One region of the Paenibacillus sp. FSL W8-0919 genome, then DNA from elsewhere that is predicted to be linked to it. Evidence: a T-box and tRNA genes for the amino acid it is inferred to sense, from the RefSeq annotation. Region 1 holds a T-box; the other regions hold tRNA genes.
The links. The T-box of region 1 lies ahead of NST44_RS23345 (glutamine--tRNA ligase/YqeY domain fusion protein). A T-box ahead of a tRNA ligase gene usually reads a tRNA of that ligase, here a tRNA-Gln.
Positions count from the first base shown of each region.

Region 1 (10,152 bases):
AAGCATGTTGGTTCCCGGACGACAAGACTTTGACCATTATAAGGGGTTCCGTTCTTTTTGTTAAGTGTTCGTTATAAAAAAAACACACGGTAATGTTTTACCGTGCGCTCGCCTTCTTCTTATGATTCAGTTTCCTTCCTTTTCCTTACATGGAATCCTAGCGGAGTACGAGTTGACCATCTCTTCTATCAAAATGGCTTTGACACCATAAAATAAAGGATGGCTAGGGGAAGCAGGGTTGCGATCGTTCCGAATATCGCCCAATACCTTGAGGCCTTCTTATACCCTGCCGTGACCGCTCCGCATTCTACGGAATGCCCGCTATGCCTGATCATGCTTTTCTGTAAAGGGATCAATACGCCTCCCCAAATCAGCCCCGTCACGCCAAACAAGAAAAGCGATGCGGTGAGCCAATTCATTCCGCCAATCCCGAATCCGGAGCGACCAGCCATTACGATGCCGGAAACGATAAGCAGCAATAATCCCGGAAGGGTAAACACGTAGTCGGCCAGCATCACATTCTTCGCCGTCCGGTGGATGTGGGACGGATTGCCCTCGATATCGGCCCTTACCTTCCAGAACGCTGCCGTTATGATATTCCCGACAAACAGCACGCTTCCGGTTATATGAAGAAACAGCCATACCGTCATCTGCTCCTGCCCCCCTTCCCGGCTTCTCCGGGCTGGAGAATACCGATGATAAAATCCTCGTACTCGTTCGTACCGAAGACGTCGCTCTTGGCCCCGATCAATCCCCGTACCCGCAGCCCGAAAGACAGCAATTCGAACAGCTCAGCCGTCCGCTCGGCATCGATGGATTTTGGAATTACGCCCGCTTCCTGCCCGGTCTCGATCCACTTCCTCGAGGTGGCCGTCGATTCCCTGTAAAACCCGGCTACAATTTCGGCAATCCCCGGCTGATCGCTCTTTCCGATCAAATACATCAAAATCTGGTTGCTGACGTCATCGCGGCTTTCCAGCTTCGTCATTCCATGCGCGATGGCGTTCATGGGTCCTTCAAATTGCTTCTTCTTCCCCTGCTTGTTTACTTCATTCATAAACCGTTCGTTTGATTCCGCGAGCTTCGCTTTCAATACATTGATATACAGCTCATCTTTGCCGGAGACGTAATGAAAGATCGCGCCTTTGGAGAGTCCGGTGCGCTTCATAATGTCCGTCAACGTCGTTTGACTGCAGCCCTTCTCCCGAATCAATTCCTCTGTTGCTTCCAGCAGGATGTGCTGCGTTTGCTCTCGGCGTTCTTCTTGCTTCATATGCGATTCCTCCTTATAGGTACTGCATTATCCTTGCGAAGGCAGCCAGCCTGCAATTAATATAGCGGCTATAAACACGATTTGAATAACCGTTCTGATCCCTATCGGTGGAACCGGCCTGCCCGCTAGCTTGAGCTTATGACGGGCTGCATGCATGTTAGCTGGAAACATGGCAATCAGCAGCAGTGCCAGCAAGGTTGCTGCTATCGTTGTCGTCGACGGGAAGAGCAGCAGAAAGGCACCCGTTATTTCAAAAATGCCTGTCAAACTTACGATCATCCCCGCCTTCGGGATCCTTGGCGGTACCATCGCAATCAAATCGGGACGCATTCTGCCCCAGTGAGCCGACGCGGCGATCAGCAGCATCACCGCTGCTGCAAAGCGAAGCGATATGACGGTGTCGTTCATGTACTCCCAGCCGGCTAAACCGAGTGACCGAAAAACGAGAAACGAAATGACCATGCCTATAAATGGTGCCATCTCCACCAACTCCTCATCCTCTTTGCTCCTTATTATATATACCGACCATCGGTTTGTAAATACGAACGACAATAAATGAGAGCCGTCCAAATTTACAACCCGCTCACAATGTCATGCGATCGCCGCGACGACATATGAGCAAGCTGTAAATCTGACGGCTTTGATTTGATCTGTTTGATTGCCCGGAGGATTCCCCAATCTATCCGGCATGGGACCATCTATTGTTCTGACGAGGCGGGGTATATTCTGAACAAATGTACGTATAGAACGACACTAATAAGTGCTGACAGCAGGATCAGGCTGAATATTCCCATTGGCGGAATCCACGCCGATAAAAACACAGTGACCGGCGCCAAAAATCGCCCGATCGTATACTGCAGATTGTCAGCGCCCATGTATTGTCCTCTTGCATGCTCCGGAGCATAATGGCTGATAAAGCTTTGCATGACCGGTGAGCGGACAATCTCGCCGAATGTAAACACGATCGTAACGATAAACAAGAACCATAGATTGGTGCTGAAGCCGAGGGCAAACGTCCCTAATCCGGATAACAGCGATGACATAATGAATACGTCGCGCTCCTTCCAATGGCGCAGCCACTTGGTTACCGGCAGGATAAACAGCACAAACAAGAGACCGTTCAGGCCGAGCAGCCAGCCCAATATCTCGGTGCTCGAAAGCATCAGCTTGCCCTCCTCCCAGGAGAACAAAGCCTGAGCAGGCACGTAGTTCGTGACGTAGACGGCTAAATACAAATCCAGCTGCATAATCGCTACCAGCGCGAATATCCCTGCTAGTATGTACACCAGAAACACCTTGTCGCGAAAAATAACGCCGTATCCCTTCCACTGCTCCCTCCATATTTCGCCAACCGTTGCTGAACGGCCAGCGCTTCCCTCCCCAGGCGGCATGGATTCTTTAACGATCAAATAGATAGCGATGAAATACAGCAGCAGGATGAACGAGCAGGTCCACAGCAGCTCCTGCCGGTAATGGAAGAAGAATACCGCTCCAAGCGCCGGGCCTAACACTGCCCCGATATTATTGGCGGTCGTGAACGTAGCGAACACTTGACGCCGGTCCTGTGCCGGAACCAGGTCCGCCACCATGGCCGTGCTGGCCGGCCGATAAATGGCACCGCCGAAGCCAATGGCAATAAACGCCGCATAATCGAGCCAATGGGAAGATGACAAGGCGAATACGGCGAACATCAAGGTTTGGAGCGCAGCGCCCGTCAGCATGACGGGACGGCGTCCGATCCGGTCCGCCAAAGCGCCTCCGATCAAGCTCCCTGCCATGCTGAATAACGGGGGAACCGTCATCAGCATCCCCGCGATATCATTTCCTAACGCATTCCCGAAATAAACCGCGATAAACGGAAAGTACATCCACACGAGCATATTGAACAGCGCTTCGCCAAATAAGCGAACTTTTAAATTGGTATTCCATAATCGAATTTGCATAAGAAATAGGCTCCCTTTAGCTATACAACGCGATGGCTAAGCTCTGACTTCCCGGCCGGGTATCACCTACTATAAAATAATTTCCTGGCAAAATATAGACTTATATTAGGCGTTCGTTTATACTAATAATATGAAAATCGAATAAGACCCCGTTTGATTCAAATGTTCCTTAAATCGAACGTACGTTCTAAATCTAATGATTAAAGACGCCTCCGCGGAGGCGTCTTTTTTAGACTTAAATGCATCATCGTTCTCTGGTTAATCGTTCAGCTGCTTGGTCTCGTATAACCGCTCGAAGATCAGCCGGCTCACCTCGGACACACGTCCTTTATCTTGATATGTCAACCATGCCAGCTCCTCGATCTCCGAGGCTGGCGACAGCTCTCCGTCCGCCTCTGCCGTATAACAGGACATCTTCACGATGGCTCCATCGGTTTTACCATGAGCCTCCGCCTCGAAGGTTCCGTAGTGCACGGCGCTTTCCGGTTGTATCCGAACGGACAGCTCCTCTTCAATCTCCCTGGCAAGCGTTTCGAGCTCCGTCTCGCCGGCCTCACGCTTTCCGCCGGGAACATAGTACGTATCCTTGCCTCTGGAACGGGCGCATAAGATGCGTCCGTCAACCACATGCAGCCATGCGACTTTATCAATGATCGATCCCATGTTTACTCTCCTCCTTCGCGAACTTTTCGAGCTTCTTGCTTCTCTTGTGATCCTCCTAATTTAAACACCAGAATGCCGCCGATGATAACCAACTCCAATCAGCTGGTTTATTGTAAAAGGAACCTTAGCAAGACCGAGCCATCCCATGGAATCCCACAAGAGGGCGAACCCGAGCTGTGACGTCATGACAATCGATATGGCGAACGTCGGTCCGAGCATTTTCGTAGCTTGAACCAGACAGATCACCACGCCTACGCCGATGACCCCGCTGATCCAATACCAGGGCTTCATCTGGTCCAGCTGGAAGGTGGCGGTACCCTCAACTGCCAAGCTTATGATGAAGGATGCAGCAAAGCCCAATCCAAGCACCAATGTTGTCGTTGACCATAGTCCCGTGGCAGCATTAACCCGGTTGTTGAATATATTTTGCAGACTTACCAGAGCGCCGGCTATAAGCGCCAATACCAATCCTCCGGCCACATTCCGCTCCTCCTTCACTTTCCTCATATGGCGTTCTTAGCGGTCATTTATTCTTCGTAAATATTGCCCCCGGCCACCTCGAACAGCTTCTCCCGATTCTTGATCAGGATGATGCCGCGGCGGCGCTCGATCAAGCCGTCCTTGCAAAATTTATGAATCACCCGGTTCAGATGCCTGTAGCTTGTCCCGAGCAGATTCGCAATATCTGACAGCTGGAAGACATCTGGAGGATCGGTTGCGAACGCTCCGGAATCGCCTTGCGAGACCGAAAGCAGATAACTGGCCAGACGAACTTCCACCGGATGCATCAGATTAAAGCTCATAAAATTGGACTTAATATAAAATTTGCGGGTGACGATCTGCAACAGAAACTGCAGCAGCGGCGGATGGGACTGACCGTATTTATTCAGCCAACGATGATGAACGGCAACCATGGTCGAAGGCATCACCGCCTGCACCGTGTTGATGAATGGATTTCCTTGAATATACTCAATATCACCAATCACCTCCAGCGGCGTTTTAAAGGACAGGATGAGCGCCCTGCCTTCCGGTGACGTTGTAAACACCTTGATTTTCCCTCCAACAAGCACATAAAGGTATTCAGCGGTCTCCCCCTGCTTGCAAATGCTCTCTCCCTGTTCGTACTCACACAGCAGCAGATGGGGCTCCAGTTCTTCCGGGAACACATGCTCCATCTGGTGCTCGCGAATTAAGGAACGCAGGCGTTCCGGATCGCGACTTTCTTTCATCGATCAGTTCACTTCCCATCTGTTCATGATTCTGTCCTTTGCTGCTACATTTTAAGGAACAGCACACCGGCGATCATCATGGCAATGCCAATGCATTGAGCTGCCGTAATCCTCTTCTTGGCCACGCCGAACCATCCGCCGGCGTCAATCACGAACGTCAGGCTCAGCTGTGCGATCAACAGCGCCGATATCGTCAAGGTTACCCCGATATGCCGGATCGCGGTAACTTCACTGAATATGATCGGTGCCGCCAAAGCGCCTCCTAATACATACAGCGGGTTCACCTGCCTAACCCAATACTGCTTGCTGTCACGGACAAACGACAAAATTACCAAAGCCATCAAAAACCCCGTCAGCTGCGTTACGGATGCCGCCGGCCATGTTCCCATATCCTGACTGATCCTTGCGTTCGCCACACCCTGCAGCGTTATGCATGCACCGCCCAGTATAGCAAATACAATTCCTCTCATGCGTATAAACTCCTCGCGTCGTAATTGATCTGTATATTATTAAAGAGTATATCCGGCATTGGGGAAAAGGACATATGTCCTAAATGGGGCGAAAATGATTAAACTCCGATTGCATCTATGACTTTACCCTCTCTATGGTCTAAAATAGAATCTATGTATTCATGTTCATCGCCCATGTGGAAGGAGATTCATATCATTCATGACGAACAAACAAACCTCATCCGAATCGCTGCGGCATAGTCTGCAATCGGACTGTTCCAGCTGCTTCGGCTTATGCTGCGTGGCGCTGCCCTTCGCGGCATCATCGGATTTTGCGGTGAATAAGAACGCCGGAACACCCTGCAGCAATCTGAGAGCCGATTTCCGCTGCGCCATCCACGATCATCTTAGACAAAAGGGCTTCCGCGGCTGCACCGTTTTCGATTGCTTTGGCGCAGGACAGAAGGTATCCCAGCTTACTTACCAGAGACGCGACTGGCGGCAGTCAACTGAGACCGCCAAGGAAATGTTCGAGGTATTCCCGATAATGCGGCAGCTCCACGAGCTGTTATGGTATTTAAGCGAAGCATTGGAACAACAGCCGGCGCAAGAAATTCATGCCGATATCGAACGAGCGCTGGAGGAGACCGAGCGGATGACGCTTCTCCCTCCGCCAGCTCTGCTGAAGCTCGATGTGGCAGCTCATCGGGCCGAAGTCAATTTGCTCCTGCTTCGGACAAGCGAGCTTGTCCGGGAGAATGCTCGCCGTAAGCACACCGGTCCTCCCGTCAGGAACAACATCGGCGGCCGGGGTGCGGATCTGATCGGCGCCAAGCTTAAGGGCGCAGATCTTCGATATGCCAATCTGAGAGGGGCTTATCTCATCGCAGCTGATCTGCGCGGCGCGGATCTGAGGGTAGCCGATCTGATCGGCGCGGATTTCCGGGATGCGGACATTCGGGGAGCCAATCTGACCGGATGCCTCTTCCTAACCCAAGCCCAAGTCCAAGCCGCCATCGGGGATGCGAGCACGAAGCTCCCGCCTTCGTTAACGCATCCTGAACATTGGCCGGCCTGATTCGTTCCCGATGGAATGCAGCGAATGCAACTCTATTCCTAGCGTTCGCAAAGCTTAATGCATCGCATACATGGTCATTTGAACATGTCGCTGTTCTGCCTCTTCCACGAATCCTTCAACGGCACAACGCGGTTAAACACAAGATGCCCGGAATGGGCGTGCTTGTTATCGAGACAGAAGTAGCCGTGTCGGATGAACTGGTAGGTTTGATGGAATGAGGCATTGCTTAGGCTCGGCTCAAGAAAAGCCGTCTCCACCCGAATCAACAATGCCGGGTTCAGGAGCTCCTTCCAATCGTTGCCGGATTCTGCAAGAACAGCGGTCTCCTTCAGAAGGCGATCATACAGATGCAATTCTGCATGGATCCCGCAACTCATGGATACCCAGTGAATCGTCGACTTGACTTTCCTTGCGTTGAACCCGCTTCCGCTTCGTGTCAACGGGTCATAGGTGCAGTGCAGCTCGGTTATTTTACCGGTTAACGGGTCCTTTACGACTTCCTCGCAGCGGATAAAGTAAGCTCCCTTCAGCCGCACCTCCTGCCCCGGCGACAGCCGGTGAAACCCTGCGATCGGATCCTCCATGAAATCCTCCCGTTCGATCACCAGTTCCCTGGTGAACGGGACTTTCCTGGTTCCCAGGGATTCATCGCCTTCATGGTTCCGCAGAACAAGCATTTCCGTCCGGTCCGCCGGAAAATTCGTGATGACCACTTTCAGCGGGTGCATCACAGCCATGGCATTCAGGGACCGCATCTTCAAATCCTGGCGGACAAAGTGCTCCAGCATCGCCGAGTCCACGGTACTAGGATTTTTTAGCGCGCCAAGCTCTTCGAGAAATCGTCGAAGCCCTTCCGGAGTCACGCCCCTACGGCGCAACCCTTGCAGTGTCGGCAGTCTTGGGTCATCCCAACCGTCGACATAACCCCCATCAACCAGCTCCCTCAAATATCGCTTGCTCGTAGCCGTTCCCGAAATATTCAGCCGGCCGAATTCCCTCTGCTTGGGAGGCTCCGGAATATCAAGCTCCCTCAGTACCCATTCATACAGCGGGCGGTGATCCTTGAACTCAGCCGAGCATAAGGAGTGCGTAATCCCTTCAATGGCATCCTGGATCGGATGGGCAAAGTCATACATCGGGTAGATACACCATTCATTTCCGGTTCGGTAATGCTCCGCATGGATAATCCGGTACAGTACGGGATCCCGCAAATTGAGATTAGGCGATGCCATATCGATCTTCGCCCGAAGCACCTTCGAGGCGGCTGCAAACTCTCCATTCTTCATCTGCTTGAATAAGGACTCATTTTCTTCCACCGTCCGGCCTCGGTATGGACTATCCTTCCCCGGCTCGGTCAGCGTTCCCCGGTAAGCAGTTATCTGCTCCGGACTAAGGTCGCAGACATAGGCCTTGCCCTTGCGAATCAGCTTGATTGCGGCCTCGTAGATTTGCTGCGAGTAATCCGATCCGAAATATACATCCGGCTTCAATCCAAGCCATTCAATATCCTGTTTGATCGCCTCCACATATTTAACGTCTTCCTTAAGCGGGTTCGTATCATCGAAGCGCAGATTAAACCTGTCGTCAAACCGGTCAGCGATCGAATGGTTAACCTGGATGGCATATGCGCTTCCGATGTGAAGATAACCGTTCGGCTCGGGCGGGAAACGCGTCGCGATCGGCCTGCTGTACACTCCGCTCGCGATGTCCTCCCGCACAATGTCCGTCAGAAAGTCGGACTTCATAGCTTCGTTTCTTTTGTCAGTGCTCATGGGTACAACCTCCTCTAAATTAACATGTTCATTTCCTCTGGAACGACAAAAAATCCCGCCCCCAAGACAAATGTCTTGGGGACGAGATTTGATTTCGCGGTGCCACCCCTATTTGCCGATATCTCACGATACCGGTCTCATCAGGTACGGCCATCGGCTGACGGCTTATACCCTAGCTCTATAACAGGAGCTCCTGTCGCACCATCTGCTTATGTAAACCACAAGTTCCGATGCGCCGCTCAGAGGCTTGGTTCAACGAAGGGTTTCCCGCCCCTTTTCAGCTTGCCGGGGCTCTCTGCAGGGAATCCTGACTCGTCTACTCTTCTCTTCATCGCGTTTATAATTTGAATTATAGTATCATCAAAGAACGCAAAAGTAAATCATGGAATTGCACGCCTGGTGGCATTTACACCGGGAGCAGCTTCACCGTCGCCTGTTTGCCGCTCACTTGGATGCCGGTTTCCTTCGTTCCCTTCCCGGCCAGATCGTGGATCAACCGTTCCAGCAGCTTCCTGGCGGCATCGCCCTCCTTGCCCTGAATGCGGATGATCGGCTGGACCGCCTTGCCCGATTCAAGCAGCTTCTGCATTTGAGACAGCTTGGTGTCATAGTCGTGCTCCTCGATATGTACGGTGAGGCGAAATTCTTTCACTTTGATCGGACCGCTGGCCGGCTTCTGTCCTTTCTTCTCCTTCGCGGCCTCCTGCTTGGCCATTCCTCGGCTGACCAGCTTGCATGGCGGAGGGCTGCTGAACAGCGAAGTGCACACTAAATCCGCCTTATTCGCTTTCGCCAGGGCTAATGCCTCGTCCCGTGGCATGATGCCGAGGTCCTCACCGTCGAGTCCCGTCAGTTCAACCTCGCGTGCTTTTATTTTCTCGTTCATCATCAACATCCGATTGCCTCCTTCAGATCCATCCCTGATACGTAAGGATAGCATACCATACCAGGCAAAAAAAGATCGCCCAAGCACATCGCTTGGACGATCCTCAGCAGCATCTCCTCACTCGTCGCCTTAAGAGCTTTTGAAAGGGATATGGGCTCTCGATCCCGGCTATCTTCAACTACTGATAGTTAGGATTCAGTATCCGTGCTTTGTAGAATGCAGCACCGGTCTTGGTACGCGTTGCACTCGGAAGGAAAAAGTCTGCCGAATCCGTACACCACGTGTAAAGCGTACAGCCGCCGACCGGATTCTTCGCGACATCCGCGACCGTTTGCACCACCTGGCCTGATGACTGATTACCGACAGCCTTTACGCCCACCCGGCTGATCTCGTCAGCTCCCGCATACGTAAGATCGAGCGAATTGGTCGATTTGACGTATTGATATACCTTCCCACCCGATGCCACCCACAATCGGTCAAGGTCTCCATACACCGGTTGTATGTCATGCCCGTTCAAGCGGGTAACATCCAGTCGAACATGCTCGGTCAACGTCGGGCTCGCGGCTGTTCCCCCTACCTTCAACCCAACGATCGCCCCATTTCCCAGGCTCCATAATATTTCATTATGCGGATCCCAAGATACGCCGTGAGCGCTCTCCAAACGATACTCTGCGTATGTCATTGAATGACAGCTCTGAGACGATGTATAAATCCGTACCCAGCCTCCAGTGCTTGCTGCAACGGCAATGTTGCCGTTGGGCAGAAGTTCGGCGGAGTGGGGATTGCCGCCTACATTCGCTGCCCAGAGCTTATAATTTCCTGCAGGATATGGAATAATCGCGGCCAATCCCCTTGAGTC
Region 1 covers NZ_JBBOPV010000001.1:5,161,819-5,171,970, forward strand. The annotation lists gene NST44_RS23300 (DUF2269 family protein) at 189-650, opposite strand; gene NST44_RS23305 (TetR/AcrR family transcriptional regulator) at 647-1,273, opposite strand; gene NST44_RS23310 (DoxX family protein) at 1,301-1,753, opposite strand; gene NST44_RS23315 (MFS transporter) at 1,972-3,216, opposite strand; gene NST44_RS23320 (NUDIX hydrolase) at 3,475-3,879, opposite strand; partial or broken gene NST44_RS23325 (DMT family transporter) at 3,882-4,386, opposite strand; gene NST44_RS23330 (Crp/Fnr family transcriptional regulator) at 4,407-5,108, opposite strand; gene NST44_RS23335 (DMT family transporter) at 5,153-5,578, opposite strand; gene NST44_RS23340 (pentapeptide repeat-containing protein) at 5,778-6,635, shown strand; gene NST44_RS23345 (glutamine--tRNA ligase/YqeY domain fusion protein) at 6,710-8,407, opposite strand; T-box leader at 8,482-8,748, opposite strand; gene infC (translation initiation factor IF-3) at 8,814-9,302, opposite strand; gene NST44_RS23355 (DUF6528 family protein) at 9,472-10,152, opposite strand, start outside.

Region 2 (10,152 bases), 2.9 Mb from region 1:
TGATCGTCTGGGCCTCGACCCCTTTAGCTACGTCGATCAACATGACGGCGCTGTCTGCAGCGGTCAGCGTACGGTACGTATCTTCACTGAAATCTTGGTGGCCCGGGGTATCCAAAATGTTAATCCGATGCCCAAGATAGTCAAATTGCATGACGGATGAAGTGACCGAGATACCGCGCTGCTTCTCGATTTCCATCCAGTCACTTGTCGCATGTTTGCTCGCCTTGCGCGCTTTAACAGTTCCCGCCAATCGAATGGCGCCCCCGAACAGGAGCAGCTTCTCGGTCAGCGTTGTTTTACCGGCGTCAGGGTGGGAAATAATCGCAAACGTACGGCGTTTATCCACTTCCTGCTTTAATTCATCGCTTAGCTTTGCCATCACACAAATCCCTTCATTACTAAAGTCATGTATATCATTGTACCACAATTGATACGCAAATCATCCCCACGCACGTGCGCATGGGGATGATTTTTAGGCATATATCGAACGCGTTATTCGCCTTTTAGCCAAACCACATTATCTTCCAGCTGACCGTTCACCGGCCACCAGTGGAAGCCGTCTTCCTTAAGAAGCTCGTCGGCCTTGGCCGGGCCCCAGGAGCCGGCAGGATAGGACTCCAGCTCACCCTGGTTCTCTCTCCAAGCGCTTGCGATGCGATCCACGAAGGACCATGCCGAAGCGACTTCATCCCAGCGGGTGAAATAAGTGGAGTCTCCGCGGGCAGCATCATGCAGCAGCCGCTCGTACGCTTCCGGCGAGTTAATGCCGACGATGCAGCTTTGGCAGAAATCCATGGCCACCGGCGCGATTTCCGATTCAGAGCCCGGCTTCTTGGCATTGATCTTCACATAGATGCCTTCCATCGGGTTAACGCGAATAACAAGCAGGTTTGGCTCAAGCGAATGCTTTTGGCCCAAGTATACGTTGTTCGGCATCCGTTTGAATTCCACGACCACCTCGGTCGTCTTGACCGGAAGACGCTTGCCAGTGCGGATGTAGAACGGAACGCCTGCCCAGCGGAAGTTGTCGACAAAGACTCTTGCGGCAAAATACGTCTCCGTATTGGATTCCGGGTTCACCTTATCCTCTTCCCGGTATGCCGGCAATTCCTTGCCGCCCGCAGAGCCTCTTGTATATTGGCCGCGAACGACGTTCTTCGCCACTTCCTCATGGGTAGCGTAAGGACGAAGGGAACGAAGCACCTTGACCTTCTCATCCCGAATGTCCTCGGCAAGCAGTCGGCTAGGCGGCTCCATCGCGATCATCGTCAGCAGCTGCAGCATATGGTTCTGACCCATATCCCGCAGGGCGCCGGCATGATCGTAGTAGCCTCCTCGCTCTTCTACGCCAACCGTCTCGCCAAGCGTAATTTGAACGTTAGCGATATGCTTGTTGTTCCAGAGCGGCTCGAAGAACGCATTGGCGAAGCGGATGACTTCGATGTTCTGAACCATTTCCTTCCCGAGGTAATGGTCGATGCGGTAGATTTCTTCTTCTTTGAACACTTTGCGAATTTCTTCGTTCAGCTTGGCAGCCGACTCCAGATCGTAGCCGAACGGCTTCTCGATCACAAGACGGTTCCAGCCTGCGCCTTCCAGCATGCCGCCCTTCATCAGGTTGAACGATACGCTGCCGAACAGCTCCGGTGCAAGAGCCAGATAGAACAGGCGGTTGCCCGGGATGTTGAACTTCGCTTCCAGCTGCTCCGTTTGTTCGCGAAGCTCACGGAAGCCGTCGATATTGTTAATGTCTAATGATTTATATTCAAAATGCTGCGCGAAGGCATTCCACTCCTGATCCTGCTCGGAACTGTACCGGCAGAATTCCTGGATGGAACGGTAAACGTCCTCCCGAAATTCCTCTTGGGTGCGCGGACGACGCGCCACGCCGATTACTGCAAAATCCTCTTCCAGTTTCCCTTCACGATAAAGACTGTAGATCGCCGGAAACAGCTTGCGTCTTGCCAAATCACCGGTCGCCCCAAAGATGAAAAATACCGCTCCCGGTGCCTTCAATGTATCTAGATTTTGTTTTTCAGCCATGGCTCCTCATTCTTTCTATGTAATATAGTGTATTTTTATGCATCTGGACTTTCTTTGATTTGATGACATTTTAGCACATTCATATCAACTATGCTATCTCATTCCGCATTTTTTCATTATAGTTTCAGATGCTGTTTTCAATATTCTACAGTAATGACGGGAAATCCGATCGTGATTCTACTACTTTTCTTCATCGAATCTTCATGCACTGCCAGCTGCATATGAATCGGTTGCTCCCCGCTTTTGACGAAAGTGCCCAGCGCTGGAGCTTCGTAGGATCGGCTGACCGTCTTTCCGTCTTCATAATCCTCCACCAAGCGCATCGTCAATGTCCGGCCAAGATCCCCTTCAAGCCGACCGATCGTCTCGGCAGCTCCTTCTTGCCTTGCGCTGTAGCCTTGAACGGCAGCATTCATCGCGGCCTCGACGCCGGCATGAGCCAGTTCATCCAGCACGCGCTGCTGCATCCCAATCATCCGCTCGCCCTGCGCTTCCCCTTCGGCGGTCAGCATTACCCGTACATAGCTTCCCCCTAGATGGGTAAGCGCCCAATCCATCTGGACCGGAAGGCCCTCGAGAGTCCCTTCGGAACGGAACACTTCGTTTCCATGCACCTTTCCTGCAGTGACTGCAGGAAGGCCGAGTGCCTGTGCAACCTGCTCAGCGGAAGCCATGGCTTGGTCTCTGGAGACCGCCTGACTTTCACCCTGCAGTTTAACGGTGAAGCGAACGTCCGAATCCACATGCTCCCGTCCAAGCTGGAGGAGAAGCCGCAAATCGCGCTCTGCTTGAGCAGCTGCGGCCGGTGCTTCATGAGCACTTCCGGACAACGGACTGGATTTTACGTCTGAAAATCCGACCAGTATTCCCACCAAGCTGCATAGCACCATTACCATCCCCAATATTTGAAATGATATTCTCCTCACCGCTCGTCACGCTCCCCGTGCAATCTATCAATCTAGTAAAAGGATCGCCGATTCGGGAGGAAAATATACAAGCAGGCATAAAAAAATGAGCCGGCTCTTCTACTCAGCCAACCCATTTTTGTACGCATATATAGCCGCTTGGGTACGATCCTCAACGCCAAGCTTGCCCAGAATATTCGTAACGTGAAATTTCACCGTCTTGATTCCAATGATAAGCTCATCGGCAATATCCTGATTCGATTTGCCTTGGGCGAGCAGACGCAGAACCTCCATTTCCCGGTCCGTCAAATCCTGATGAGCCGGAGCCTCGTTTTGCGGATGACGGAAACGATTCATCATCTTGGAAGCGACCTGCGACTCCAGAACCGACTGTCCGCGTGCCGCTGCGCGTATAGCGTCCGCAACCTCGGAGGCCCGGGATGTTTTTAGCAGATAGCTAAAGGCGCCGGCTTCAATGACCGGATACATCTTCTCGTCGTCCAGGTAACTCGTCAGCACAATCACCTTGAGATTCGGGAACTGCTTCATGAGCTGCCGGGTCGTCTCGATCCCGTCCATTCCATCCATCACCAGATCCATCAGCACCACATCCGGTTGATACTCCTGAGCAAGCCGGATGCCTTCCTCACCGCTGCCTGCCTCCCCTACAACTTCGATCCCATCCTCCGTGCCCAGCACGGCGGCGAGGCCGATCCGGACCATCTCGTGATCGTCCACCAGCAGCACTTTAATCGGTGTTTCCATCGCTATCCCCCCGTTTGCGTTCTTCATTCATCAGCGGTACCGTAATTTCAATACGTGTTCCTTTGCCGGGGGCGGTAATAAACTGAATGGAGCCCCCGATCTCCGTGACCCGTTCCTGCATGGTCGACAGGCCGTAAGAGGTTTGCTTCTTGTCATCCAGCTCAAACCCGACACCGTCATCGCGGAGCATTACCCGAACGGTATTCTGCCTCCGGTGAATGCGGATATCCATTTTGTCCGCCTTGGCATGACGAAGCGTGTTGGACATGGCCTCTTGAATGATCCGGAACAAGTGGTTCTCGATTCCCTTCACCAAGTGAATATCCTCGTCCATTTCAAACGTAATTTCCATCGGCACTTTAATCTGCAGTTCTTTAATCAGATCCCGCAGACCTTGCTCCAAGGCTTTACCCTCCAAATAGACCGGCCGCAAATGAAGGAGCAGCGCCCTCATCTCGGACTGGGCAACCGCCGACATTTCCTCGATCAGAGCCACCTGGCGCTGGGCTTTGTCAAAATCCTTATCCAGCGTTCTGCCAACCGCCGTGGCGGTCATCGAAATGGCGAACAGCTGCTGGGACACCGCATCGTGCAGCTCGCGGGCCAGTCGCTGCCTCTCTTCGACGATCGCCGTCACCCGGGCTTGCTCCGCCAGCTGGGCGTTATTGGTCGACAGCCGCTGCAAGGAGGAGACCTGGTCCTCCCAACGCTTGCTGATGCGCACCAGCTGCTCGCCCAGCCGTCCGACTTCGTCCTCCCCGATATCCGGCATCACATCGGTCAGACTACCCTTCTCCCAGCTTACCAGCGTTTCCCGTACAAGATCAATTCTTCGTTTGACCCGATATCCTTGATAAAACCCATAAATGGCCCCAAGACCGACCGGCAGAAGCACGATGGTGATCAGCGCTTCAATCCGCCCCTTCCAGGTCTCAAACGGCTGTAAGTACCCGTATGTATACAGCAAGTACAACACGATCAGCATGACAACCAATCCCAGAAGGGCTCCCTCGCGCATGCTACGGGTTATGATGTTTGCTTTTTTTTCCGTTTCCACGGGGCAACCCTCCTGATTGGTATCCAAATCCAATGTATGAATAAGTCATTTACGTCATTCGTATACTCAAATCTCCGCCTAAATACGAAACGATGAATTTCACTTTATATTCGCTCGTCTCATAGTTGGGAGATTGATAACGTACGCGATTCATGATGCCCGTCTCCTTCCGGTCGCCCATATGGATCGATCCGAACAGGATGAAGGCCTCGATTTCCACCCCGTAATAATCGGGGATCATCAGATCGATATCCCCAAGCAAACCGTGAAACATCATAACCGTATGACGCTCCTCCGGCAGAGCCAGGGACAGGTCCACATCAGCTTCTCCGAGCACATGCCATATGCTCAGACTGCGCATAACCCATGGCGACTGGTCCCAATCGAAGTTGGACATAAAGCTTTGCTTCTGGACATAGCCGGTTGTACCATGCGCCCGTCTGGATTTTCCGTAGAAAATGCCAAGCGAGATCAGGCTGACGCCGATAATCAGCATGAGGTGCTCCAGCATCAGCATGACAGCTCCGACCCCGAGCAGAATGTAGCCTCTCTTCACTTGGCCTGTGCGGACCTGAAGCACGCCTGCAAACATGAGCAACAGGGCGACAATGGTAAAGAAACCGAACCATCGGCCGAAGAGCATAATAAAACCTAAACAGATGAACCCTACTGCGATCCAGCGGTTTCGATCCATGTCGCACCTCCTTGATGACGAAATATAAAGCCGGGAAAAGCCATATCCATGAGGAGCCCCTCACGGTATGGCTTTGTCCTATACTACTCGGACTGCTTCATCCGTATAGCATATCATATGAACCCGGAATTTCGCATACGGTTTTTCATTTATTTTGCTAAGTTTCCTGAACAATTACTCCGATTTCGAGGTGTTGTTCAGTTTGTTCTTTAGCGCTTCCAGCTGCTCATCGACTTTCAGCTGCTTCTCGGCATCCACCGGGCTGGTGTAAGCCGCGTTGTTCGGACGGTATGGTGCGCGAAGCACGTCCGCTTCTGCCTCCATTTGCATGATTTTTTCCTCCATGCGGTGGAAGCCCATCGAAGCGCTGCCGCTCTCAATCGTATGCAAGCTGCTCACTTGAGACATTTGCTTCTTGGCTTTGGCCATTTGCGCACGAGCTACGAGCTCATTGCGCTTGTTGCGCATTTTATAAAACTCGTCTTTCATTTGATGAAGCTGGGCAACCAGTTCTTTAGCTTGGGATTCCGATTGCAGGTGCAGCTCGGAGTACTCGGTAACTTTTTGATCGAAGTAGATTTTTTCCTCCAGAAGCTTGCGTGCAACTTCTTCCTGACCGTTCTTCAGAGCCAGCTCGGCTTGTGCCTCGCGCTGTGCAGCCATCTTAACCGCTTCGTCCACGCGCTGCTTCATCCGACGCTCATTCGCCATTTGCTTCGCTACGGTTACTTCAGCCTCGTGAATTTCTGCTTCCATGTCGCGCAGATACTGGTTCAACATCACAATCGGGTCTTCTACCTTATCCAGCAGCTCATTCACCGACGCCTTTGTCATATCTTTAATTCTTTTAAATACTCCCATGTTACTTATCTCCCTTCTCATAATCCGATAGTTTTTTCTTCAACTCTTCAATTTCTTTTTGCAATGCCTTCTTCTCGATGTCTTGCATCATCGCATCCAGACCGGAATCGGCGGATGCGTTATTCCGGGGACCATAGCCTGGATCCGGCCGGCCGGATCGATCATATTTCGGTCCAAAGCCGCCTTCATTCGGATATCCTGGACGACCATAGTTATCGTTATAGCCGTTATATCCGGGTCCAGGTGCATCATTGAAACGATAGCCTCCATGTCCTCCATGTCTTCCATGAGGTGCGTATGGATCGTGGTAATACGGCGGCTCTTTGGAAACAACCAACGACGCGATCAGGTAAATTAATAGTGTTGTACCGCCAGTGAAAAAGATACTGACTACAAATATAATTCTGAGGATGGTCGATTCGACTCCGAAATAATCGGATAGGCCGCCGATCAACCCGGTAAACATTTTGTCTCGGGTAGAACGGTACAATCTAGTCATGATTACTCCTTTCCGCTGTCATTCAGCTTTTGCTTCAAACGGGCAAGCTCCTTTTCGAGTACGGAAGAGACGGTATTGCCTGCCTGCTCCACATACTCCTGGCCCATCCGGCGTAAATCGCGCAAGCTTCTGGCTTCAAGCTCCCAATCGCTGATGCGATCCTCGAGCCGGTTGAACATCTTCGGAACATCTTGACCACCGTATGCACCGGTGCGTTCATTCATCTTCTGCTGCAGACGGAGTGTCTCCATTCGGGCAACATAGTATTGACGCTTGCTGTATACGGTTTGATACTCCATGCGGAGCTCCCCGAGCTGCTCTTCAATCTCTCTCAGCGATTCCAGGCTGGTAGACAACAAGCCTTGGTATTGTTCAATCTTTTCTTCATAGATCAGCTTCTCTTGAAGTGCCAGCTTCGCCAGATGATCCTCACCGGCTTTCAATGCAAGCAGCGCTTGTTCCTCACGCTTATCCCGCATCGTCTCGGCTTGGTCAACCTGCTGCTTCAGTTGCCTGGAGTGAGTCTGGCATTGCTGCAGAAGCTTCTCGGCTTCCGTGATGTCTTGTCTTGTCGAATGAAGGAACTGGTCGATCAATCTGACCGGATCCTGACTCTGCTCGAGTCTTTCATTCAAGGTTGCAACGGTAATATCTCGTATCCGTCTGAAAACACTCATTTGGGTTTAGCCCTCCTCTTCTATCAACTTCTTATCCTTAACTTCAGCTGGCTGTTATCCTATAATCGCATTTAGTAACGCGGTCTTCCCTTCTTGAATCGGGACAACCCATAGATGATCAGGATAATACCGAGTACCGGACCGATGAGCCAAGACAGCTTACCCATCAACCAGATGACGCCGATACCGAGAATGATCCACCCGATCAGAGCGTTGCCTCTCCGAATTCCGTAATATCCCAAAGCGATCATCAGAACGGGAAGCAAAAGACTGAACAACCATCCGAGCAGAGGAGCGAATACACCCAGAAGAATCAAAACCCCTAAACCAATCAGCAGGAGACTTAATCCGTTTCCTCTCGAATATCTCATTTATACACCGCCTTTCTGTCGTTTGATCGTTGTTTATGTGTTCAACCTTATGACTCTATTCTAGGTAATTTCACGCTTCACTAAAACGGACTGCGGACGGTTTTTGCACCTAGACCTAAGTCGGGGCCTTCTATAGACCTGCGTCCAATCCATTCCTGGCCCATTTTAAAGCGGGCCGGATCGCCTATTCGCCATTGCATCCAAACGGTGCTCGATCCATAGAAACCCGCGCTCTTCTTTCATAGGAACAACGCACTTCGACAAGAAGCACATCTCACTGCAGTTGAACGCTGTCATACCAACCGATCATCAGACGAAAAACGCAAAAAAGGAATGCAGACGATAATCGTCTTGCATTCCTTTTGCATGATGCCGGTGAAGGGACTCGAACCCCCACGGTTTCCCTCACGATTTTGAGTCGCGCGCGTCTGCCAATTCCGCCACACCGGCATAAAAGCGTGCCCTAAGAGATTCGAACTCCTGACCTTTTGATTCGTAGTCAAACGCTCTATCCAGCTGAGCTAAGGGCACAGATTGGTAAATGGAGGCGCCACCCAGATTCGAACTGGGGATAAAGCTTTTGCAGAGCTGTGCCTTACCACTTGGCTATGGCGCCACAAATAAAAATGGAGCGGACGACGGGAATCGAACCCGCGACCCTCGCCTTGGCAAGGCGATGCTCTACCGCTGAGCCACGTCCGCAGAAATCATGGCTGGGGATATAGGATTCGAACCTATGCATGACGGAGTCAAAGTCCGTTGCCTTACCGCTTGGCTAATCCCCAATATGATTTTGAAATATGGGGCGATCGATGGGACTTGAACCCACGAATGCCGGAGCCACAATCCGGTGCGTTAACCCCTTCGCCACGACCGCCATATTTATAAATTTTCGATTGGCAGGGGCAGCAGGAATTGAACCCACACTAACGGTTTTGGAGACCGCTGTTCTACCTTTAAACTATGCCCCTATAAAACTGGTGGAGGATGATGGATTCGAACCACCGAACTCGTAAGAGAACAGATTTACAGTCTGCTGCGTTTGGCCACTTCGCTAATCCTCCATAGTGGTGCCGGCGAGAGGACTTGAACCCCCAACCTACTGATTACAAGTCAGTTGCTCTACCAATTGAGCTACACCGGCGTATGCAATTGTGAAACATGGTGGCTCGGGACGGAATCGAACCGCCGACACGAGGATTTTCAGTCCTCTGCTCTACCGACTGAGCTACCGAGCCTTACGCTCTTCGTGACTTCGACGAATCCCATATCGGACACTCATCTCATCCCAAAAGTTAAAAAATGGCGGAACTGACGGGATTCGAACCCGCGATCTCCTGCGTGACAGGCAGGCATGTTAGGCCTCTACACCACAGTTCCACGAGGCACTATCGCTAATGCGATATAATTGGTTGCGGGGGCAGGATTTGAACCTGCGACCTTCGGGTTATGAGCCCGACGAGCTACCGAACTGCTCCACCCCGCGTCATTATAAAAGGGTTACATTGTTATTTATGGTGGAGGCTGAGGGGATCGAACCCCCGACCCTCTGCTTGTAAGGCAGATGCTCTCCCAGCTGAGCTAAGCCTCCGTAACAAAGCGATTTCTATTATACCAGATAACCGGCGACGAAATCAAGTCTTTTTAAAAGAAAGATGGTGACCCGTAGGGGATTCGAACCCCTGTTACCTCCGTGAAAGGGAGGTGTCTTAACCCCTTGACCAACGGGCCTTACTTAAATAATAGTGGCGGAGAGAGAGGGATTCGAACCCTCGAGACGCTTTTGACGCCTACACGATTTCCAATCGTGCTCCTTCGGCCAACTCGGACACCTCTCCATAAATGGCTCCCCGAACAGGACTCGAACCTGTGACAACTCGATTAACAGTCGAGTGCTCTACCAACTGAGCTATCAGGGAACATTATTCAGTTCAAGTGATGATTTGATCACCTGAAAACTAGATACGAAACGTTTTTGCGTTGTTTAGAATCCGTAGCATTGTCCCAATGTGGTATCGGGGTCCCCGAAAAGTATTCGGCATCCGCTTCAAAGCTTCGCTTCACTTTTTGGGGTTTTTGTTCATGCTTCCGTAGCGAGCTTTACTTCGTAAAGCTTTTAGGATAAGCCCTCGACCGATTAGTATTGGTCAGCTCCATGCATTGCTGCACTTCCACCTCCAACCTATCTACCTCGTCGTCTTCAAGGGGTCTTACATACTGGGAAATCTCATCTTGAGGGGGGCTTCACGCTTAGATGCTTTCAGCGCTTATCCCGTCCGT
Region 2 covers NZ_JBBOPV010000001.1:2,222,973-2,233,124, reverse strand. The annotation lists gene NST44_RS09805 (peptide chain release factor 3) at 1-379, opposite strand, end outside; gene zwf (glucose-6-phosphate dehydrogenase) at 493-2,043, opposite strand; gene NST44_RS09795 (YwmB family TATA-box binding protein) at 2,181-2,969, opposite strand; gene NST44_RS09790 (response regulator) at 3,069-3,713, opposite strand; gene NST44_RS09785 (sensor histidine kinase) at 3,697-4,770, opposite strand; gene liaF (cell wall-active antibiotics response protein LiaF) at 4,820-5,464, opposite strand; gene NST44_RS09775 (PspA/IM30 family protein) at 5,639-6,325, opposite strand; gene NST44_RS09770 (PspC domain-containing protein) at 6,327-6,824, opposite strand; gene NST44_RS09765 (PspA/IM30 family protein) at 6,827-7,501, opposite strand; gene NST44_RS09760 (hypothetical protein) at 7,573-7,872, opposite strand; tRNA gene NST44_RS09755 (tRNA-Leu) at 8,243-8,322, opposite strand; tRNA gene NST44_RS09750 (tRNA-Arg) at 8,330-8,403, opposite strand; tRNA gene NST44_RS09745 (tRNA-Cys) at 8,415-8,488, opposite strand; tRNA gene NST44_RS09740 (tRNA-Gly) at 8,500-8,574, opposite strand; tRNA gene NST44_RS09735 (tRNA-Gln) at 8,583-8,657, opposite strand; tRNA gene NST44_RS09730 (tRNA-His) at 8,674-8,749, opposite strand; tRNA gene NST44_RS09725 (tRNA-Trp) at 8,770-8,843, opposite strand; tRNA gene NST44_RS09720 (tRNA-Tyr) at 8,851-8,936, opposite strand; tRNA gene NST44_RS09715 (tRNA-Thr) at 8,941-9,016, opposite strand; tRNA gene NST44_RS09710 (tRNA-Phe) at 9,035-9,110, opposite strand; tRNA gene NST44_RS09705 (tRNA-Asp) at 9,176-9,252, opposite strand; tRNA gene NST44_RS09700 (tRNA-Met) at 9,282-9,358, opposite strand; tRNA gene NST44_RS09695 (tRNA-Val) at 9,388-9,463, opposite strand; tRNA gene NST44_RS09690 (tRNA-Glu) at 9,529-9,603, opposite strand; tRNA gene NST44_RS09685 (tRNA-Ser) at 9,619-9,710, opposite strand; tRNA gene NST44_RS09680 (tRNA-Asn) at 9,716-9,791, opposite strand; rRNA gene NST44_RS09675 (23S ribosomal RNA) at 9,990-10,152, opposite strand, start outside.
Region 2: it has a tRNA-Gln gene. The T-box ahead of NST44_RS23345 (glutamine--tRNA ligase/YqeY domain fusion protein) is inferred to sense a tRNA for this amino acid. The anticodon was not compared.

Region 3 (10,152 bases), 3.2 Mb from region 1:
AGTATCAAGAGTGTGCTGGTCATGCTGTCAGGCATATTGCTCGGGGTTATCCCATTCATTTTCCTTCTCGTTAACGGCATGGTGATTGGTTTTTTGCTGAAAATCGTGCAGGCAAGCGGCGAGAGTCTGTTTGATCTCATTGTGAAGGGTTTGCTCCCGCACGGGATCATTGAAATTCCGGTCATTGTGATTGCCTGCGGGTATGGTCTTGCTTTCGGCGGGCTGGTCTTCCGAAGCATGCTTGCATCAGGCGAGAAAAGAAGAGGGATCGGTACGGAGTGGCGCGGCTTCTGGCGCAAGCTGGGGACGGCATCGCTATGGGTCGTCGTGCTTCTGCTGGTCGCCGCCATTATCGAAAGTACAATTACATTATGGTTGATGTCATAATTTTCAAGGAAATTGTGCATACCTAATAAAGCGGATCGAGCGTTGTTCTTCAAGAGTGTTAAGTGAAGCTTACAGCGCTCGCTGTTTTGAAAAACCAGAAATCGCTTATATTCGGTTTAGAGATCCGGCCATATCGGTTAATCAACCTTACATAGGGAAGAGCTGCTTTAATCCGATGAAAGTGAAATTTCATTGTTCGCTAATATATAAGGAGGTCCTATCATGCTGGGAATGCTATTCAATGAGAAAGAATGCAAAGAGCTTGATTATGTACTGCGAAAAGAACTGGATGAAATGCTGCTGGACTTAAGCGACCAACGATTGGACCAGAATATTAGACAGGCGATCGCGAATCGCTATAAGACGGTATTTCGCATGTATGCCCGCTTTGCTCCTCAGAAAGAACTCTCCAAATATGCTCGTAACGGGAAGTTCCCGCAATTCAAACACTAATTCGCAGAAAAAGTGTTGACGAACTCGCCGAGTGTGTGGTAAATTAATTTTCGCTTCCTTTCCGAAGGTGATGCCGCCGGTCGGCGGCCATCAAACTTCACCAAAAACTTCAAAAAACTTTTTTTAAAAAAAGTATTGCAAAGTTGCTAGGAAGTATGATATATTATAAAAGTCGCCGCTGAGATGCGGATGACGATAAGAAACACAGATTGATCTTTGAAAACTGAACAACGAGTGAGTAAAAACGAACCGCTTCGGCGGGGAGTTACAATAGAGAATTGAACAAATTCTCGTCAGTTTTTCTAATGAGCTTAATCGCTCTTTCAATCGATCATCCTCGGATGATCTTTATTGGAGAGTTTGATCCTGGCTCAGGACGAACGCTGGCGGCGTGCCTAATACATGCAAGTCGAGCGGAGCTGATGGGGTGCTTGCACTCCTGATGCTTAGCGGCGGACGGGTGAGTAACACGTAGGCAACCTGCCCTCAAGACTGGGATAACTACCGGAAACGGTAGCTAATACCGGATAATTAAATTCGCTGCATGGCGGAGTTATGAAAGGTGGAGCAATCTGTCGCTTGAGGATGGGCCTGCGGCGCATTAGCTAGTTGGTGAGGTAACGGCTCACCAAGGCGACGATGCGTAGCCGACCTGAGAGGGTGAACGGCCACACTGGGACTGAGACACGGCCCAGACTCCTACGGGAGGCAGCAGTAGGGAATCTTCCGCAATGGGCGAAAGCCTGACGGAGCAACGCCGCGTGAGTGATGAAGGTTTTCGGATCGTAAAGCTCTGTTGCCAGGGAAGAACGTCTCATAGAGTAACTGCTATGAGAGTGACGGTACCTGAGAAGAAAGCCCCGGCTAACTACGTGCCAGCAGCCGCGGTAATACGTAGGGGGCAAGCGTTGTCCGGAATTATTGGGCGTAAAGCGCGCGCAGGCGGTTCTTTAAGTCTGGTGTTTAAACCCGAGGCTCAACTTCGGGACGCACTGGAAACTGGGGAACTTGAGTGCAGAAGAGGAGAGTGGAATTCCACGTGTAGCGGTGAAATGCGTAGATATGTGGAGGAACACCAGTGGCGAAGGCGACTCTCTGGGCTGTAACTGACGCTGAGGCGCGAAAGCGTGGGGAGCGAACAGGATTAGATACCCTGGTAGTCCACGCCGTAAACGATGAATGCTAGGTGTTAGGGGTTTCGATACCCTTGGTGCCGAAGTTAACACATTAAGCATTCCGCCTGGGGAGTACGGTCGCAAGACTGAAACTCAAAGGAATTGACGGGGACCCGCACAAGCAGTGGAGTATGTGGTTTAATTCGAAGCAACGCGAAGAACCTTACCAAGTCTTGACATCCCTCTGAATCCTCTAGAGATAGGGGCGGCCTTCGGGACAGAGGAGACAGGTGGTGCATGGTTGTCGTCAGCTCGTGTCGTGAGATGTTGGGTTAAGTCCCGCAACGAGCGCAACCCTTGATCTTAGTTGCCAGCACTTAAGGTGGGCACTCTAAGGTGACTGCCGGTGACAAACCGGAGGAAGGTGGGGATGACGTCAAATCATCATGCCCCTTATGACTTGGGCTACACACGTACTACAATGGCTGGTACAACGGGAAGCGAAGCCGCGAGGTGGAGCCAATCCTAAAAAGCCAGTCTCAGTTCGGATTGCAGGCTGCAACTCGCCTGCATGAAGTCGGAATTGCTAGTAATCGCGGATCAGCATGCCGCGGTGAATACGTTCCCGGGTCTTGTACACACCGCCCGTCACACCACGAGAGTTTACAACACCCGAAGTCGGTGGGGTAACCCGCAAGGGAGCCAGCCGCCGAAGGTGGGGTAGATGATTGGGGTGAAGTCGTAACAAGGTAGCCGTATCGGAAGGTGCGGCTGGATCACCTCCTTTCTATGGAGTACCTCGCTTCCGTAGCGAAGCGGTACAAATACGGTCAGCGCAAGCTGCCGGATAAATAGGCTTTACGAAGTAAAGTCAACCAACTCACTCGTTGGTCAGTTTTGAGAGGTCAATCCTTTCATACATACGTTTGGTGATGATGGCGGAAGGGTTCCACGCGTTCCCATACCGAACACGACCGTTAAGCCTTCCAGCGCCGATGGTACTTGGACCGAAGGGTCCCGGGAGAGTAGGACGTTGCCAAGCGTATGATATGGGCCCTTAGCTCAGCTGGTTAGAGCGCACCCCTGATAAGGGTGAGGTCGGTGGTTCGAGTCCACTAGGGCCCACCATAACAACTTTATATACTTCCTAATATGGGGCTATAGCTCAGCTGGGAGAGCGCCTGCCTTGCACGCAGGAGGTCAGGGGTTCGATCCCCCTTGGCTCCACCATATTTATTCTTAACGCTTCCATAAATTGCAGGTTGTACTGTGATGGAGGTTGTGATAAGATAATCTTCCGGTCGAAAGACTGGCATTGATCCTTGAAAACTAGATAACGAAACGAATTTGCGTTTTAGAAATATCCTTTTAGCTGAACTTGTGTCAAAACAAGTTTCAATAAAAGTAGCACGCGAAGGTTTTGGGATCATCGATCCTTTGGGAGCTTGTTTCACCATTGAGTGGTTTTATCCAATCAGGAAACAAGCGGACAACAGAGCGATGAGCACAATAACCGGAGCATAGTTTATGCTTTCGAAGTTAGTTTCGCAAGCGAAACTTTGAGGTTAAGCTACTAAGAGCACACGGAGGATGCCTAGGCGCTAGGAGCCGATGAAGGACGTGGCGAACAACGATACTGCCTCGGGGAGCTGTAAGCAAGCTTCGATCCGGGGATGTCCGAATGGGGAAACCCGACTGGTGTAATAGCCAGTCACTTCTGCCTGAATACATAGGGCAGCTAGAGGCATACCCAGGGAACTGAAACATCTAAGTACCTGGAGGAAGAGAAAACAAGAGTGATTCCGTCAGTAGCGGCGAGCGAACGCGGAACAGCCTAAACCAGAGAGCTTGCTCTCTGGGGTTGTGGGACGTCTCACATGGAGTTACAAAGGTTTAGATTAGACGAACAGGTCTGGAAAGGCCGGCCATAGAAGGTAAAAGCCCTGTAATCGAAAATGTGAACCCTCCGAGACGGATCCCGAGTAGTGCGGGGCACGTGAAACCCCGTATGAATCCAGCAGGACCATCTGCTAAGGCTAAATACTCCCTAGCGACCGATAGTGAAGCAGTACCGTGAGGGAAAGGTGAAAAGCACCCCGGAAGGGGAGTGAAATAGAACCTGAAACCGTGTGCTTACAAGAAGTCAGAGCCCGATCGATGGGTGATGGCGTGCCTTTTGTAGAATGAACCGGCGAGTTACGTTCCCATGCAAGGTTAAGGCGAGAAGCCGTAGCCGCAGCGAAAGCGAGTCTGAATAGGGCGCTTTAGTATGTGGACGTAGACCCGAAACCGTGTGATCTACCCCTGTCCAGGGTGAAGGTGCGGTAACACGCACTGGAGGCCCGAACCCACGTACGTTGAAAAGTGCGGGGATGAGGTGGGGGTAGCGGAGAAATTCCAATCGAACTCGGAGATAGCTGGTTCTCCCCGAAATAGCTTTAGGGCTAGCCTCGGAAATTAGAGTCGTGGAGGTAGAGCACTGATTGGGTGCGGGGCCCGCAAGGGTTACCAAGCTCAGTCAAACTCCGAATGCCATAGACTTATATCCGGGAGTCAGACAGTGAGTGCTAAGATCCATTGTCAAAAGGGAAACAGCCCAGACCATCAGCTAAGGTCCCCAAGTGTGTGTTAAGTGGGAAAGGATGTGGAGTTGCACAGACAACCAGGATGTTGGCTTAGAAGCAGCCACCATTTAAAGAGTGCGTAATAGCTCACTGGTCGAGTGACTCTGCGCCGAAAATGTAACGGGGCTAAACACACCACCGAAGCTATGGCTTGAATCGACTTCACTGCTTCTTTGAGGTAGTGAGCCTGAGTTGAACATTTTTGTCAGACTTGAGATGAAATCAAGGATGACCAAATGCTCTCAGGGGTTAAACACACTTCGAAGGCGGAGTGAAGTCGATTCAGGGGTAGGGGAGCGTTGTATGTAGGTTGAAGGTGTACCGTAAGGAGCGCTGGACAGCATACAAGTGAGAATGCCGGTATGAGTAACGAAAAGATCAGTGAGAATCTGATCCGCCGAAAGCCCAAGGTTTCCTGAGGAAGGCTCGTCCGCTCAGGGTAAGTCGGGACCTAAGGCGAGGCCGAAAGGCGTAGTCGAAGGACAACAGGTTGAAATTCCTGTACCACCGTAAACCGTTATGAACGATGGGGTGACGCAGGAGGGTAGTGACGCGGACTGATGGATGTCCGTCCAAGCAGTGAGGCTGATGTGTAGGCAAATCCGCACATCGATAAGGCTGGGCTGTGATGGGGAGTGAAAATTACAGTAGCGAAGGTCATGATCTCACACTGCCAAGAAAAGCCTCTAGTCAGGTGAAGGTGCCCGTACCGCAAACCGACACAGGTAGGCGAGAAGAGAATTCTAAGGCGCGCGGAAGAACTCTCGTTAAGGAACTCGGCAAAATGACCCCGTAACTTCGGGAGAAGGGGTGCCTCGGTAGGGTGAATAGCCCGAGGGGGCCGCAGTGAAAAGGCCCAAGCGACTGTTTAGCAAAAACACAGGTCTGTGCGAAGCCGCAAGGCGAAGTATACGGGCTGACGCCTGCCCGGTGCTGGAAGGTTAAGGGGAGCGGTTAGGGGTTAAACCCGAAGCTGTGAACCGAAGCCCCAGTAAACGGCGGCCGTAACTATAACGGTCCTAAGGTAGCGAAATTCCTTGTCAGGTAAATTCTGACCCGCACGAATGGCGTAACGACTTGGGCGCTGTCTCAACGAGAGATCCGGTGAAATTTTAATACCTGTGAAGATGCAGGTTACCCGCGACAAGACGGAAAGACCCCATGGAGCTTTACTGCAGCTTGATATTGGATTTGGGTACGATCTGTACAGGATAGGTGGGAGCCTTTGAAGCATGAGCGCCAGCTTGTGTGGAGGCGACGTTGGGATACCACCCTGATCGTATCTAGGTTCTAACCTGGTACCGTGATCCGGTACGGGGACAGTGTCAGGCGGGCAGTTTGACTGGGGCGGTCGCCTCCTAAAGAGTAACGGAGGCGCCCCAAGGTTCCCTCAGAATGGTTGGAAATCATTCGAAGAGTGCAAAGGCATAAGGGAGCTTGACTGCGAGACCTACAAGTCGAGCAGGGACGAAAGTCGGGCTTAGTGATCCGGTGGTACCGCATGGAAGGGCCATCGCTCAACGGATAAAAGCTACCCTGGGGATAACAGGCTTATCTCCCCCAAGAGTCCACATCGACGGGGAGGTTTGGCACCTCGATGTCGGCTCATCGCATCCTGGGGCTGAAGTAGGTCCCAAGGGTTGGGCTGTTCGCCCATTAAAGCGGTACGCGAGCTGGGTTCAGAACGTCGTGAGACAGTTCGGTCCCTATCTGTCGTGGGCGTAGGAAATTTGAGAGGAGCTGTCCTTAGTACGAGAGGACCGGGATGGACGTACCGCTGGTGCACCAGTTGTTCCGCCAGGAGCATGGCTGGGTAGCTACGTACGGACGGGATAAGCGCTGAAAGCATCTAAGCGTGAAGCCCCCCTCAAGATGAGATTTCCCAGTATGTAAGACCCCTTGAAGACGACGAGGTAGATAGGTTGGAGGTGGAAGTGCAGTAATGCATGGAGCTGACCAATACTAATCGGTCGAGGGCTTATCCTAAACAACACCCCAAAAAGTGAAGCGAAGCTTTGAAGCGGATGCCGAATACTTTTCGGGGACCCCGATCCAACATTGGGGAAATGCTACGGATTCTAAACAACGCAAAGACGTTTCGTATCTAGTTTTCAAGGTTCAAAAAATCTTGAAACGATTTTGAAGCTGCATGCCTTATCTAAGGCTTGATATTTTGCTGGTGAGCAATCATTGAAGCAAAGCGCAGCGCAAAAATCACGTTTGGTGGCGATGGCGGAAGGGTTCCACGCGTTCCCATACCGAACACGACCGTTAAGCCTTCCAGCGCCGATGGTACTTGGACCGAAGGGTCCCGGGAGAGTAGGACGCCGCCAAGCGAATACATATTCCCTGATAGCTCAGTTGGTAGAGCACTCGACTGTTAATCGAGTTGTCACAGGTTCGAGTCCTGTTCGGGGAGCCACCTGCTTCCATAGCTCAGTAGGTAGAGTGCATCCATGGTAAGGATGAGGTCACCGGTTCGATCCCGGTTGGAAGCTCCAGATCTTCTTTAGCAACTTAGAAGCAGCATGAACATGTGGCCCGTTGGTCAAGGGGTTAAGACACCTCCCTTTCACGGAGGTAACAGGGGTTCGAATCCCCTACGGGTCACCAACACGGAGGCTTAGCTCAGCTGGGAGAGCATCTGCCTTACAAGCAGAGGGTCGGGGGTTCGATCCCCTCAGCCTCCACCATTCATGTTTCAATCTTGAATTGGACATGCTAGTTACATGAACAATATTGGGGATTAGCCAAGCGGTAAGGCAACGGACTTTGACTCCGTCATGCATAGGTTCGAATCCTATATCCCCAGCCATTTTCACTTCAATTAAGGTGAAGATCAGCTTTGAAGGTGAACCGAGGTCTCGGCAGCGCCTTGAATGCGAGCCATTAGCTCAGTTGGTAGAGCACCTGACTTTTAATCAGGGTGTCGAAGGTTCGAGTCCTTCATGGCTCACCAGTGTTTTATCTTGTGCGCGTGTGGCGGAATTGGCAGACGCACTAGACTTAGGATCTAGCGTCTTTGACGTGGGGGTTCAAGTCCCTCCACGCGCACCATATTTGCGGACGTGGCTCAGCGGTAGAGCATCGCCTTGCCAAGGCGAGGGTCGCGGGTTCGATTCCCGTCGTCCGCTCCATTTGCGCCCTTAGCTCAGCTGGATAGAGCGTTTGACTACGAATCAAAAGGTCGGGAGTTCGAATCTCTCAGGGCGTGCCATTTTAAGTTCATATCGGGATGTAGCTCAGCTTGGTAGAGCACCTGGTTTGGGACCAGGGGGTCGCATGTTCGAATCGTGTCATCCCGATTTGCTTAAGTATTTGGTCCCGCAAAAGTAATCGGCGTTTGTTTCAAAGCTTAGTCTCACTTTTGTGGGTTGATATGCGGGTGTAGTTCAATGGTAGAACTCCAGCCTTCCAAGCTGGTAGCGTGGGTTCGATTCCCATCACCCGCTCCATAATATAGCAGGACATCACCATGTGTGATGTTTTTTTACATATCTGGACGATGTTTCTGCGAAGTGTTAATGTACTAAAGAAGAGACTTGCCAATGGCTTCAGGGCTTGTCGCATATGGGATGTTGGCGCTTTTCAAGGGAATGAATTTTGTCGTTCTGGCTAATTTTTTCGGTTGAAAAGTGAAGATTTTCGCCCGCATTTATTGTATGATGTTAGGAAGGCGTTATGTTCTAGAGATAAACCGCGTAAAAAGGGCTTTGAGATGGGAGGAGTAGCATGACTGAACTTACAGTAACCGCAAAGAGTAATTCCAACAATCTGCTGCGGCGAGATGTACGGTTCCTTGGCAATATTCTTGGAGAAGTTCTTGTCCACCAAGGAGGCAACGAGCTTTTAGATATAGTTGAGAAAATTCGCGAAACGAGCAAATCGTTGCGATCCGTATTTCTTCCTGAATTGTTCGCAGATTTTAAGAGAATCATCAGCACGCTGGAACCGGACATCCGTCATCAGGTGATCCGCGCATTTGCGATTTACTTCCAATTGGTTAACATCGCCGAGCAGAATCACCGAATCCGCCGGAAACGCGATTATGAGCGCTCCGCTGGTGAAGGCGTTCAGCCGGGATCCATTGAAAGTGCGGTCCAGGATCTGAAAGAACGCAACATTCCTTTTGAAGAAGTTCAAGAAATTCTCGAAAATCTATCCCTTGAGCTGGTCATGACAGCTCACCCTACTGAAGCGATGCGCAGAGCCATTCTCGACATCCATAAACGGATCGCCGAGGATGTGATGCTGCTGGACAACCCAACATTAACATTCCGCGAAAGAGAACAGCTGCGGGAGAAGCTTCTGAATGAAGTGATTACACTGTGGCAAACCGATGAGCTTCGTGACCGTAAGCCGACCGTTCTGGATGAGGTCCGAAACGGAATGTATTATTTCCATGAGACACTGTTTCACATTCTGCCAGAGGTTTATCAAGAACTGGAGCGTTGCCTGAATAAGTATTATCCGGGCCATCATTGGCATGTTCCGACGTATCTTCGTTTCGGATCGTGGATCGGCGGAGACCGGGACGGTAATCCTTCGGTGACGGCGGACGTGACCTGGAAAACCCTCGAGATGCAGCGTAAATTGGCAATCCGAGAATATCAGCGGATCCTGCGTGATTTTATGAAGTATCTCAGCTTCAGCTCGACCATTGTCAACGTATCCGACGAGTTGATTGCGTCCATTGAGAAGGACCGCCAAAACGTTACGCTGAAGAAGATGGAAATTTGGCACAATGAGAAAGAGCCGTATCGTATTAAGCTCGTTTATATGCTGGCCAAAATCAGTCATATTCTCGATGACGACATGATCGGCAGCGAGCGCTACCAGTCACCGGAAGAATTCATTGAAGATTTGAAGATCATCGACCGCAGTCTGCGCTTCCATTTTGCTGACTATGTCGCCGATACGTACATTCAAAAGCTGATTCGCCAGGTTGAATTGTTTGGCTTCCATACCGCAACCCTGGATATTAGACAACACAGCAAAGAGCATGAGAATGCGATGGCTGAGATTTTGCACAAAATGAACGTTACCAGTGATTACGTGCAATTAAGCGAAGATGAGAAGATTGCACTCCTGAACGGCCTGCTGAATGACCCTCGTCCGCTGACGACTCCTTATCAGGAGTACAGCGACAGTACGGAGGAGTGTCTGGAAGTGTACCGTACCGTATTCCGTGCTCAGAAGGAATTCGGCGTGAAGTGCATATCGAGCTATCTGATCAGTATGTCTGAGGGCGCAAGCGATATTCTGGAAGTGATGGTGTTCGCGAAAGAAGCCGGATTGTTCCGCAAGGATACGGACGGCACGGTTGTTGCCACCTTGCAGGCAGCACCGTTGTTCGAGACGATCGAAGACCTGCACGCAGCGCCTGAGATCATGCGTAAGCTCTTCAGCCTTCCGATCTACCGCGAAGCCGTAAGCGCGATGAATGACTTACAGGAGATCATGCTCGGCTACTCTGACAGCAACAAGGATGGCGGAGCCATTACGGCCAACTGGGAGCTTCAAGTGGCGCTTAAGGAAATCACCGCGGTTGCCAACGAATTTGGCATCAAGGT
Region 3 covers NZ_JBBOPV010000001.1:2,003,980-2,014,131, forward strand. The annotation lists gene NST44_RS08645 (stage II sporulation protein M) at 1-387, shown strand, start outside; gene NST44_RS08650 (hypothetical protein) at 610-840, shown strand; rRNA gene NST44_RS08655 (16S ribosomal RNA) at 1,189-2,742, shown strand; rRNA gene rrf (5S ribosomal RNA) at 2,881-2,997, shown strand; tRNA gene NST44_RS08665 (tRNA-Ile) at 3,007-3,083, shown strand; tRNA gene NST44_RS08670 (tRNA-Ala) at 3,110-3,185, shown strand; rRNA gene NST44_RS08675 (23S ribosomal RNA) at 3,519-6,565, shown strand; rRNA gene rrf (5S ribosomal RNA) at 6,799-6,915, shown strand; tRNA gene NST44_RS08685 (tRNA-Asn) at 6,926-7,001, shown strand; tRNA gene NST44_RS08690 (tRNA-Thr) at 7,005-7,080, shown strand; tRNA gene NST44_RS08695 (tRNA-Glu) at 7,118-7,192, shown strand; tRNA gene NST44_RS08700 (tRNA-Val) at 7,197-7,272, shown strand; tRNA gene NST44_RS08705 (tRNA-Gln) at 7,320-7,394, shown strand; tRNA gene NST44_RS08710 (tRNA-Lys) at 7,463-7,538, shown strand; tRNA gene NST44_RS08715 (tRNA-Leu) at 7,553-7,636, shown strand; tRNA gene NST44_RS08720 (tRNA-Gly) at 7,642-7,716, shown strand; tRNA gene NST44_RS08725 (tRNA-Arg) at 7,720-7,796, shown strand; tRNA gene NST44_RS08730 (tRNA-Pro) at 7,811-7,884, shown strand; tRNA gene NST44_RS08735 (tRNA-Gly) at 7,961-8,034, shown strand; gene ppc (phosphoenolpyruvate carboxylase) at 8,312-10,152, shown strand, end outside.
Region 3: it has a tRNA-Gln gene. The T-box ahead of NST44_RS23345 (glutamine--tRNA ligase/YqeY domain fusion protein) is inferred to sense a tRNA for this amino acid. The anticodon was not compared.